Regions from separate parts of the Pseudoalteromonas sp. HF66 genome, predicted to be linked through region 1. Evidence: predicted binding sites of a transcription regulator. Region 1 holds the regulator's gene; the other holds the start of a gene.
The links. Region 1 encodes LexA, which represses DNA repair genes until DNA is damaged. Its sites were predicted from a motif close to TACTGTATNNNNATACAGTA; they were not measured.
Positions count from the first base shown of each region.

Region 2: HCZ11_RS04450 (SulA-like leucine-rich domain-containing protein) is a predicted target of LexA. The motif match lies at 2,738-2,757, and genes of this name have one in related genera.

Region 1 covers NZ_JAATOU010000009.1:143,062-148,527, forward strand. The annotation lists gene ctaD (cytochrome c oxidase subunit I) at 1-953, opposite strand, end outside; gene coxB (cytochrome c oxidase subunit II) at 953-2,095, opposite strand; gene lexA (transcriptional repressor LexA) at 2,533-3,150, opposite strand; gene HCZ11_RS11170 (PaaI family thioesterase) at 3,312-3,749, shown strand; gene HCZ11_RS11175 (hypothetical protein) at 3,757-4,137, opposite strand; gene HCZ11_RS11180 (hypothetical protein) at 4,296-5,021, shown strand; gene HCZ11_RS11185 (VOC family protein) at 4,996-5,349, opposite strand; gene HCZ11_RS11190 (endonuclease) at 5,465-5,466, shown strand, end outside.
Region 2 covers NZ_JAATOU010000003.1:24,088-29,553, reverse strand. The annotation lists gene HCZ11_RS04460 (ATP-binding cassette domain-containing protein) at 1-402, opposite strand, end outside; gene HCZ11_RS04455 (S9 family peptidase) at 552-2,477, shown strand; gene HCZ11_RS04450 (SulA-like leucine-rich domain-containing protein) at 2,781-3,218, shown strand; gene HCZ11_RS04445 (YchJ family protein) at 3,259-3,738, shown strand; gene HCZ11_RS04440 (alpha/beta hydrolase) at 3,735-4,559, opposite strand; gene HCZ11_RS04435 (alpha/beta fold hydrolase) at 4,562-5,254, opposite strand.

The sequences.
Region 1 (5,466 bases):
GCTACAGGCATGCCTGTGGTAAACATATGATGTGCCCAAACGATGAAGCTCAGCAGCGCAATGGATGAGGTTGCATACACCATAGAAGCATAGCCAAATAACTTTTTGCGTGAGAAGGTCGGCACAATAGTCGAAATAATCCCAAAGGCTGGCAAAATCATGATGTACACTTCGGGGTGACCGAAGAACCAGAAAATGTGCTGGAACATCACAGGATCACCACCACCTGCCGCATCAAAAAAGCTTGTTGCAAAGTATTTATCTGTCAGCACCATAGTGACAGCCCCAGCTAAAACAGGCATAACAGCGATCAATAAGAATGCTGTGATTAACCAAGTCCAAACAAATAGCGGAAGCTTCATCCAAGTCATACCCGGCGCTCTTAGATTGACGATAGTCACGATAACGTTAATCGCCCCCATAATTGAGCTAATACCCATGATATGTATGGCAAATACAAACAGTGCAGTGTTATCGTTACTATAAGTGGTGGAGAGTGGTGCGTAGAATGTCCAGCCAAACGCAGGACCACCACCTGGCATCAGTAACGAAGCCAACAGGATTAAAAATGCGAAAGGTAATATCCAAAAGCTCCAGTTGTTCATGCGTGGCAGTGCCATATCAGGTGCACCAATCATCATAGGCACCATCCAGTTAGCAAGCCCAGTAAATGCGGGCATAACGGCGCCAAACACCATGATCAAACCATGTACCGTGGTCATTTGGTTAAAAAAGTGCGGATCAACTAACTGTAATCCTGGCTGAAATAGTTCAGCGCGGATCACCATAGCCATCGCTCCACCAATCAAGAACATGGTAAGAGAAAAAATCAGGTATAAACTCCCGATGTCTTTATGATTGGTGGTGTAAAGCCAACGCTTAAAACCTTTAGCAGGATGATGATGGTCGTGATGCGCATGCCCAGTTGCTTGCTCATTAATAACGTTACTCATTATTTCGCCTCCGCTGCTGCATCAATCGCGGCTTGAATTTGACTCGGTTGGATCACATCGCCGGTATCATTACCCCATGCATTTCGCTTATAGGTAATAACCGCAGCAAGTTGCTTAATTGAAAGCTGCTTATCAAACGCTTGCATCGCCGTACCAGGGCGGCCATGTAACACGATATCTATGTGATCTTTTACATCACCTAATACAATGGGACTGCCTTTAAGTGCAGGAAACACGCCTGGTAAGCCCATACCAGTAGGCTGGTGACATGCAGCACAACTTGCCATATACACTTGCTCACCTAAGACCATAAGCTCTTCTTTAGGTAATGTTTGATCAAGCAAAGCAGCATCAGCGGCTGCTGCATTAGCCTTTTCTTCCTTAGCATCTGCAAGCCAATTAGCAAATTCATCTTCAGGTAAGGCTTTCACCACAACAGGCATAAAACCATGATCTTTACCGCATAGTTCTGCACATTGACCACGGTAAACACCTGGTTCGTTAATACGTGTCCACGCTTCATTGATAAATCCCGGGTTTGCGTCCTTTTTAACTGCAAAATCAGGAACCCACCACGAATGAATAACATCGTCTGAGGTCATTAAAAAGCGGACTTTTTTATTGATAGGAAGCACTAGCGGTTTATCTACCTCAAGCAAATAATGCTCCGTTTTTTCTGCCTGATTGTCTATTTGATCTTTTGGTGTAGATAGGATTGAGTAATAGGCTATATCTTCACCCATATATTCGTAATGCCACTTCCATTGCGAGCCTGTCACTTTAATTGTGATATCAGCTTTAGAGGCATCTTCCATAGCAATGAGAGTTTTTGTGGCAGGCACAGCCATGGCTATTAAGATGACAAATGGAATGGCAGTCCAAAGTATTTCAACTTTTGTACTTTCATGAAATTGGGCAGGCTTGGCCCCTTTAGATTTACGGTGGTGTATTAAAGCCCAAAACATCACCGCAAATACGATGATGCCGATTACACAACAGATAATAAATATCGTCATGTGTAACTCATAAACATTATTACTTATATCAGTCACCCCTTTTCGCATATTGTATTGACTATTTGCCAATACAATTTCTGGGAGTGCAACCAATATAAGCCACAAGGCGTAACGCAGTTTACCCATGTGACGGCTCCTTTAGATGCTATTGCAAGACGCAAAGCGAAAAGGCGATACAGCAAGGTGCCCATTCGTTTTTTTTATTGTTCAGAGCGACTACGTATCATTTTAACTCACTTATGATACTGGCCCCCTGTCTAACACCTCGCACATTTTTGTGTCTTTTTATTAATCAGGTGTTAATACATTGCTTTAACCAATTAGTTAAAAAATGACCAATAAGCAAGTTTTAGTGATAATAAATGTTTATTTTGGTGCAGAAATAACAACTATAATCAGCGCGTTATTTAATGTTATGGTTTACGAAGAATATACAAAAAGAGAGGAAAACTGCGCCATATAAGGCTTTAAATAAAGAGTAAGGATTCACAAATCCTAATTAAGTGGCAAAATCACAATGGCGCACCAAATTGAGTCAATTTAGTGCACCAAATAAGGGACAACTACATCCAGTCAGCGTTACGAATGACTCCTACAGCTAACCCTTCAATATTGAAAGATTCATGCTCAAGGTCAACCTCAATAGGTGAGAACTCTTCGTTTTCAGCGTGTAAAAGTACTTTCCGACCTGCTTTTTCTAGCCGCTTAACAGTTACATCTTCATCAACTCGAGCTACAACAACTTGTCCATTTTCAGCAACTTGTGTTCTATGTACTGCAAGCAAGTCACCGTCCATAATACCAATATCTTTCATACTCATGCCATTTACACGTAGTAAAAAGTCAGCGGCTGGTTTAAATAACGTAGGGTCAACTTGGCAATGACTTTCGACATGCTCCTGAGCCAAAATTGGCTCACCAGCTGCAACACGGCCAATCAAAGGTAAACCTAACTGCTCAGGTTCATCTTCTTCAATCAACTGAATACCACGACTCGCTCCAGGCTTCATTTTGATCATGCCTTTTTTTGCCAGTGCTTTTAGATGTTCTTCAGCGGCGTTGGCGCTTTTAAAACCCAATGTTTGAGCTATTTCAGCGCGTGTTGGCGGCATGCCTGTATCTTTAATAAAGACTTTAATTAGTTCTAAGATTTGCGATTGGCGTTTAGTTAATGGGCGCATACAACTGGTTTTCCATACAGTACATTTAACTGTGAGTATATACAGTTATTTGAAAATCGCAAATTTAAATTAACTCCATCATATTGCTACAAAACTAACATTGAACCGCAATGAAAGATGCCATAAGGTATTAGCTTTAATTCGCATGTTAAGGAAACACAATGAGTATTTGGCACCACCCAATCACGCTGGAGCAATGTAAAGACTTGGAACAAGGAGTAACCGGGCAAGGCACTTTAATGAAAACGATGGGTATTGAGGTGACTGAAATTGGCGATGATTATTTAGTGGCCACCATGCCTGCAATTCCTGAACACCATAACCCTATGGGCATGGTTCATGGCGGAGCAAACGTTGTGTTAGCAGAAACAGTGGCAAGCTATGCAGCCAACTTTGTGATTGATTTCAATAAATTCTATGCTGTTGGTCAAGAGATTAATGCCAACCACATAAAAGCGTCTCGAAAAGGGACATTAACGGCAACGGCCAGACCACTTCATTTAGGTAAGCGCACCTCTGTTTGGGATATCAAAATTACCAATGCTGCTGGGGAGCTGTGCTGCGTATCAAGAATGACCGCAGCAGTCGTAGAGCGCTAAATTCAGTTTACTTTTCGACTGGATAAATAGTAATTTCAATCCCTGCGCCAATTGCTGAGATACGTAACAAGGTATCTGCATGCAGGGGTTGGTTAAAGCACTTTGGCGAGTTACCCGATTCAAAACCTAAATCAAATGTACGTTTTGAACAAGATAACCACTGCTTTAATGCATTGCGCGAGCAAGATTCAATTAATTCGCAAAGCTGGTTAATCGCTTTGTCTGGAGAGCTGATATCTGCAGTTGCTTCAATGCGTGCAAGTTGACGGTATTCATCTTGGTCATAATGTAAAACCATAGCGTTTTTCTTCAAATCAGCAACAAGCGCACTAATATCGTGCTTTGATTCAAGCTCCAGATCTACATTTAAAAATTGAATTTCCGACATACTCTCGTTTTTATCCTCTATTGATATCGACTGAAACTTTAACTCAGTTTTGTATATATACCAAATCTAGAATACAGTTAATGCGACATTTTGCCGCATTGGCAATACAGCTAAACAACCTAAAATAGCGCCCATATAACAATAATAACGGGGTGGTAATGAATAAACGCATGTTCAAATATGCTCGTAAAGGGCATAAATGGCTAGGCTATTTACTTGCTTTGCAGATCTTTTTTTGGCTATTAGGTGGGCTTGTAATGAGTTCATTGCCGCTTGAAAAAGTGCATGGAAAACATCTAGCAAATCGCAGTCTAAGTAACCCTTTTTTAGTGTCAGACTACTCTGCTTCTATCGATAAAATAACGGCACAATTTGAACAAATTGAAAGTATCAAGTACAGCCACTTTTTAGAGTCGCCAATCATAGAAGTCACGGCACCGAGCGGCTCCTTTAATTTTGATGGCAGAACAGGTGATAAAATGCCTGCGCCGAATAAAGCACAAATAATTGAAAACGCGAGAACTCACTTACTTATTAACGCAAATATCACGCAAGCACAGCTGTTAACCAAAGGACCAAGAGAAGTAGCTCACAAGGCCAATGTTTGGCAAGTGAGTTTTGATGATTGGCTGACAACAACCTTATATTTAGATAGCCAAACCGGTAAAGTCATTACAGTGCGCAGCTCCCTATGGCGCATTTTCGACTTTTTCTGGATGCTACACATCATGGATTATGATGAGCGCGAAAACTTTAATAACCCACTTCTAATTAGCTTTTCGGCCACCAGCGTACTGTTTTGTATTACGGGGATTATTTTATTGCTACAGAACATTCGTTTAAAACGTAAAAAGCCTGCTAAACGTGCTGGTCAATCAAAATAGGGTTGCCATCTGGGTCGGTGATAATAAAACTCGCGTCACCGGCTTTTTGTATTTCTAACCCTTGTTGCTGAAAATGCGCGGCTAATTGCTCAAAAGTGGCAAACTCTACCAGTGCCTCAGCATTTTGATCCCAGCCTGGGTTAAAGGTCAGCATGGTTTTATCAAACATGCCTTGAAACAAACCTATTAAATGTTCACCATTTTTCATTATTAACCAATGCTGCTCGATTTCGCCGGCAAATTCTTTAAAGCCTAGTTTTTCATAAAACTGCTTTGAAGCATGGATATCTTTCACATTTAAACTCACAGAAAAGGCACCTAATAACATAGTTGTAATTCCTCTAATAAAACGGCCTAACAACTATAGCTGAGTTGAAAAACTTTTCCTTTTTAGAATAGTAGCTCTAAAATAGCTACTCCTGTAGTTCACTGATGTGATGGATAT
Region 2 (5,466 bases), on a different contig from region 1:
TGTTATAAGCTGACACTTCTTTTGATTGCCACTCGACAAAGCACTAAAGCGAGTATTGAAATGCTCTGTAAAGTTAAATCCAGTTATAAGTTGCTCTGGCATATCTTTCTTTAACGCATTGCAACTAAGTTCAATAATCTGCCGCGCAGTTAAAAAATCTGGCAGCGTAATACGGTCGCTAGCAATTGAAACATCGTTTTGCGGCGACTTTAATGCTTGATTATTATATAAAACAACCCCTGATTGCGGCTTTTCAAGGCCAGCTAGCATCATCAGTAATGTTGTTTTTCCTCTACCATTGGCTGCCTGTAAACAAACCTTTTTATTCTGAAATTGCTTACTGTAGTTTTTGAACACGTGCGCTGAGGCAAAGCGCTTATTGAGGTTGTTAATTTCAATCATGTTTATTCCTTTAATAGTGAAAAAATAATAACACACTCATGTACCTATTCATTTACATGATTTGTAACAAATATCGAACGGGTAAAACTTGCGTTTAGATTATGAACAGGCAACACTTTATAACGAAAAATTAACAAGGAATAATTACAATGAAACCGAGTTTTCAAATAGCAGCAGTTGCATGTGCGCTTAGCCTTGCACTTGCAGGATGTTCACAATCAACCCCATCAACTAGCATCACCGAAAGCGTGCAACAAAGCCAAACTGTTAAACAGTATGATGCTGAAACTTTTTTTGATACAACCTCAATTATGGGCAGCAGCTTTTCACCTAAAGGCGACAAAATACTCGTGAGCAGTGACGAAAGCGGCATTTATAGCCTGTATGAAGTAGATATAAAAACCGCCAAAAAAAAACGCTTAACAGACTTTGAAGACAGTACTTATGCAGTGGCTTATTTCCCTCAAGATGAGCGCGTATTATTTACTAAAGACTCAGGCGGTAACGAGCGTTATCACATCTATGTTCGCGAAACAGATGGCACAGTGAAAGACCTCACCCCTGGTGAAGAAACCCGAGCAGGGTTTGCTGGCTTCACCGAAGACGGTAAACAGTTTTTTATAACCAGCAATCAGCGTGATGCTAAGTTTATGGACCTATATCGTGTTGATGCAAACAGCTATGAAGTAACACCTGTTTATCAAAATACCATGGGCCTTGATGTCGGCGCAATCAGCCCTGACGGCCGCTTTATTGCTTTATCGAAAAACAATTCGAACAAAGACAGCGATGTTTTTATTCTCGATACGCGTAAAAAAACTCTGAAACCAGAGCTCATTACCCGCCATGACGGCGACGCTAAATACGGCCCTGAAACATTTTCAAGAGACAGTAAATCATTGTACTACTCAACTGATGCTAAGGGTGAGTTTGCAGAAGTATGGCGTTATGATTTAACTACCGGTGAGCACAGCCCTGCCCTCAAAGATGAGTGGGATGTAAGCTTTATTTACTTCTCTAAATCTGGCCGTTACCAAGTAAGCGGTGTTAATGCTGATGCAAGCACTAAGGTGTCGATAATCGATACCACCACAGGTAAAGGTATTGCCATGCCATCACTGCCTGCTGGTAACTTACGCGGTGTAAATTTTTCAGCTGATGAAAAAACCATGGCGTTTTACCTAAATTCAGACACCTCTCCAAGCAACCTATTTGTATGGCAAGTCGGTGAGTCGAAAGCTAAACAATTAACCAATACATTAAGTGATGCAATTGATCAAAGTGACTTGGTTGAAAGCACCATTGTGCGCTTTAAAAGCTTTGATGGTTTAGAAATTCCGGGAGTTTTATACAAGCCTAAGCAAGCCAACAGCAACAACAAAGTACCTGCTTTAGTATGGGTGCATGGCGGCCCTGGTGGACAAAGCCGCACTGGATATAGTGCTATGCAGCAACATCTAGTAAATCATGGTTATGCCATTTTTGCAGTCAATAACCGAGGTAGCTCAGGTTACGGTAAAACCTTCTTCCATTTAGATGACAAAAAGCATGGCACTGACGATTTACAAGATATCGTTTACGGTAAAAAACACCTGCAAAGCCTAGATTGGGTCGATGCTGATAAAATTGGCATCATAGGGGGCAGCTATGGTGGTTTTATGACTGCTGCTGCACTTGCCTTCGAACCTGAAGAGTTTAAAGTCGGCATTAATATTTTTGGTGTAACGAATTGGGTTAGAACCTTAAACTCGATTCCACCATGGTGGGAAAGCTTTAAAAAGGCGCTGTATGACGAAATGGGCGACCCCGCGACAGACGGTGAACGTCACCGTGCAATTTCGCCACTATTTCATGCTAAAAACATCACTAAGCCTTTAATGGTGATTCAAGGTGCTAACGACCCTCGCGTTTTACAAGTTGAAAGCGATGAGCTCGTTGCCGCTGTAAAAGCAAATGGTGTGCCTGTCGAATATGTATTATTCGATGATGAAGGCCATGGGTTTACTAAAAAGGAAAACCGTATAAAAGCCTCAAACGCATATCTTGAGTTTTTAAATACCTACTTAGATAAATAGCAGAACTACAAAGATTAAGAGCCGGTTTCTATACCGGCTTTTTTATGCAAAATACCTGTATAGAAGCAAAACTTAGCTATTTACATAGTACTGTATAAAATACTGTATAGCTTTAGCGGTAAATTTCTCACCTTTTTCAACCTTCAACACAAAACCATAACCAATTGTTTAATAACAACTAAATTATTTTAATTAAAATAAAACTGAATTATTGGTTAAAAAATAGCAAAAAAGTACTTGCGCAAGAATACTGTATAAACTACTGTATACACATACTGTATAAACAACCAGTGAGTGAAAGTTATGTTACAGCCAATTACCTTAAGAACAGTTAAAAGCTACCAACAAGATAACGACAAAGCGTCTGTTAACTTAATTCAAATTGAAGACGAAATATCAGCAACCTTTGAACTATTAAAGGTATTGCATCATTACAATAGCCAAAATGCATGGACCCTATTAATTGCTCCTGATCATGTTCCTAGTAAAGCGTTATTAGATTCGTGTTCGATTGATACCAGCAAACTGCTTGTGATAAGACAAAAGCATTTAGTTAACCTTGAGTACGTACTTAGCTCAGCATTACATAACGGTAATTTTGCTGCTGTAATCACATGGACAGATATTGTAAGCAATCATCAACTTGATTCGATGAACTTAAACCTTGAGCAGGCATCTGCTAAGTTTTATTGTTTTACAAAAAGCGCCCAATTAAACAATTTAGTACCGCAGCCACAATAGGCTTGTTAAAATAACAATTTATAGTTTTAGGTAAGTTGTTATGACATCACTCACACACTCCCTTTGTCCTTGTGGCAGCGAATTGACTTACGAGCTTTGCTGCCAACCTTTTCATACAGGTGCAAGCCAAGCTGATAACCCAGAGCAACTTATGCGTTCTCGTTTTAGTGCCTACGCGCTAAAAGATGCTAAATATGTATTTAGTACCTATGCACAAAGCCAGCAAGCCGCTAACCCGGTTCGCGAAATCAAAGATTTTGCTAATAGCTGCCGTTTTACCAAACTCAGTGTTTTAGATACTGAACATAATGATCAAGAAGGTTTTGTAGAATTTAAAGCAAATTACTTTTACCAAAACTTGTATTGTGAGTTACACGAAAAATCGCGTTTTATTAAAGAAGATGGCCTATGGCGTTACCTAGATGGTGATATAACGCCAGTTGCAGATATTAAAATTGGCCGTAATGATGAATGCCCTTGTGGTAGCGGCAAAAAATATAAAAAGTGTCACGCTCTTTAGTTATCATTAACCTGGTAAATCCAGTCTAAGGCTTGGGTAATCGTTGTTGGGAATGCTGTTGCATGGCGTGCCTGAGGGATAACAAATAAATTTGTTGTAACCAGCGCGCCGCTTTGTTTATTAATTTTAGCTGCTAATAGCCTTGCGCCCGAAACCATTTGTTCACCTTCACTTTCCTCAAGTTCTCCGATACCAATATACACTTTAGTTGTTTTGCTCGTGGACACCACAGGTAAAGCTAAAAGGTCATGCTGCTTAAACCACACTGAAGGGCTACCTATGACATAACTAGAAAAAAGCGTAGGCTCAGTAAACAAGGTATAGGCTGCAAATAAACCACCAAGCGAGTTACCGACCAAGGTGTTTTTTTGGCTTGTTCTGTAGTGAGCATCAATATAGGGCAATACGGATTGTTTTAAATAATTGAGGTAGTTTCTTGCTCCCCCAGTCTGTCGCTGCCAATTTTTATCTTCAAATGGGGTGTAGTCATAAATACGGCTATTAAGCCCAGACATGCCTTTTTGGTATCCTATAGCAACGATAATCACCTCTTCAATGGACCCCGAATTCATCATAAAGCGACTAGCACCAGAGGCAATTGGCAAACTATAATTTGCATCTAATAGATACACCACAGGGTAGCGTTTATGACTTTGCTTTTGGTAGCTAGGTGGCAGTTTAATAGTGATTGGGTATTCGTTGTCTGATTGTTTATCTTTAAGCAAAACTGTATCAGTGCGCGGCAACGTAAACGGCTCAGCATCGCTTGAAAAGCTTATTCCGAAAACACTAATCGCTAAAAATAACAATATATAAGGCATAGTTAATCCTTTAGCCACTTCTTAATAGGTAACACCCATTCATCTTTTGGCTTATAAAATGCGCCATGTGAAAGCCCTGTATTGATGCTTATTTCTTCGAACTTGGTTACCTCATTCCTATCAATTAAAAATTGACAAGAGCCAACCTGATCTGAACGTTCAAAGATAGAGTAAACCTTGCCGTAAGCTTTAACTGATGGGAGCTTTTTAATTAAACCAGCACAACCAGCTAAAATAATTAAGTTGATATTTGTACGTTTAAGTTCATTGGCTGCCATTATCGACAATGCCCCACCCCTTGAAAAACCAACCAAACTGATGTTTGATTCAGCAACACCGGCAGTTATTAATGCTTCAACGTCTGCTGCAAGCTTTTCCGCAAACACAAAAGGTTCAGTGCCTTTTGGTCTATGGTAAGCAATTAAATGATAGCTCTCATCTGCAAGCGCTTCTTTTACGGCAACAAAATCATAAATCCCAAAGGTTTTGTGAACAGGCTTAGGGTTATGCCCTTCTACAATAAAACCATGTGAATAAAAAACATAGTGACCATGTGGGTCAATTTCTGTCGGAAACTGGCTGTTAATAGTGCCAGCAAAAGCAGGCATAACCCAACAAACACAGAGTAAAAATACAGTACGCAACACAGACATCCCTATGAAAAATAAAACTACCATTGTTTTAGATAATAACATTATAAAAAATAATACCTTAGCGAACAGCTCTACCCTACTACTATTAATTGAAAATAAATATCAAGTTAGTTCTCGCAAGCTATAACACTATTAAAATAGCAAGTTTCAACTTGAGGTAAATTCATATAATTTCATAACTAAAATACAAACAATTACATGACAACGCTGTCAATTATTTATAGGAAGGCGTATTGTAAAAAAGCGGTTAAATT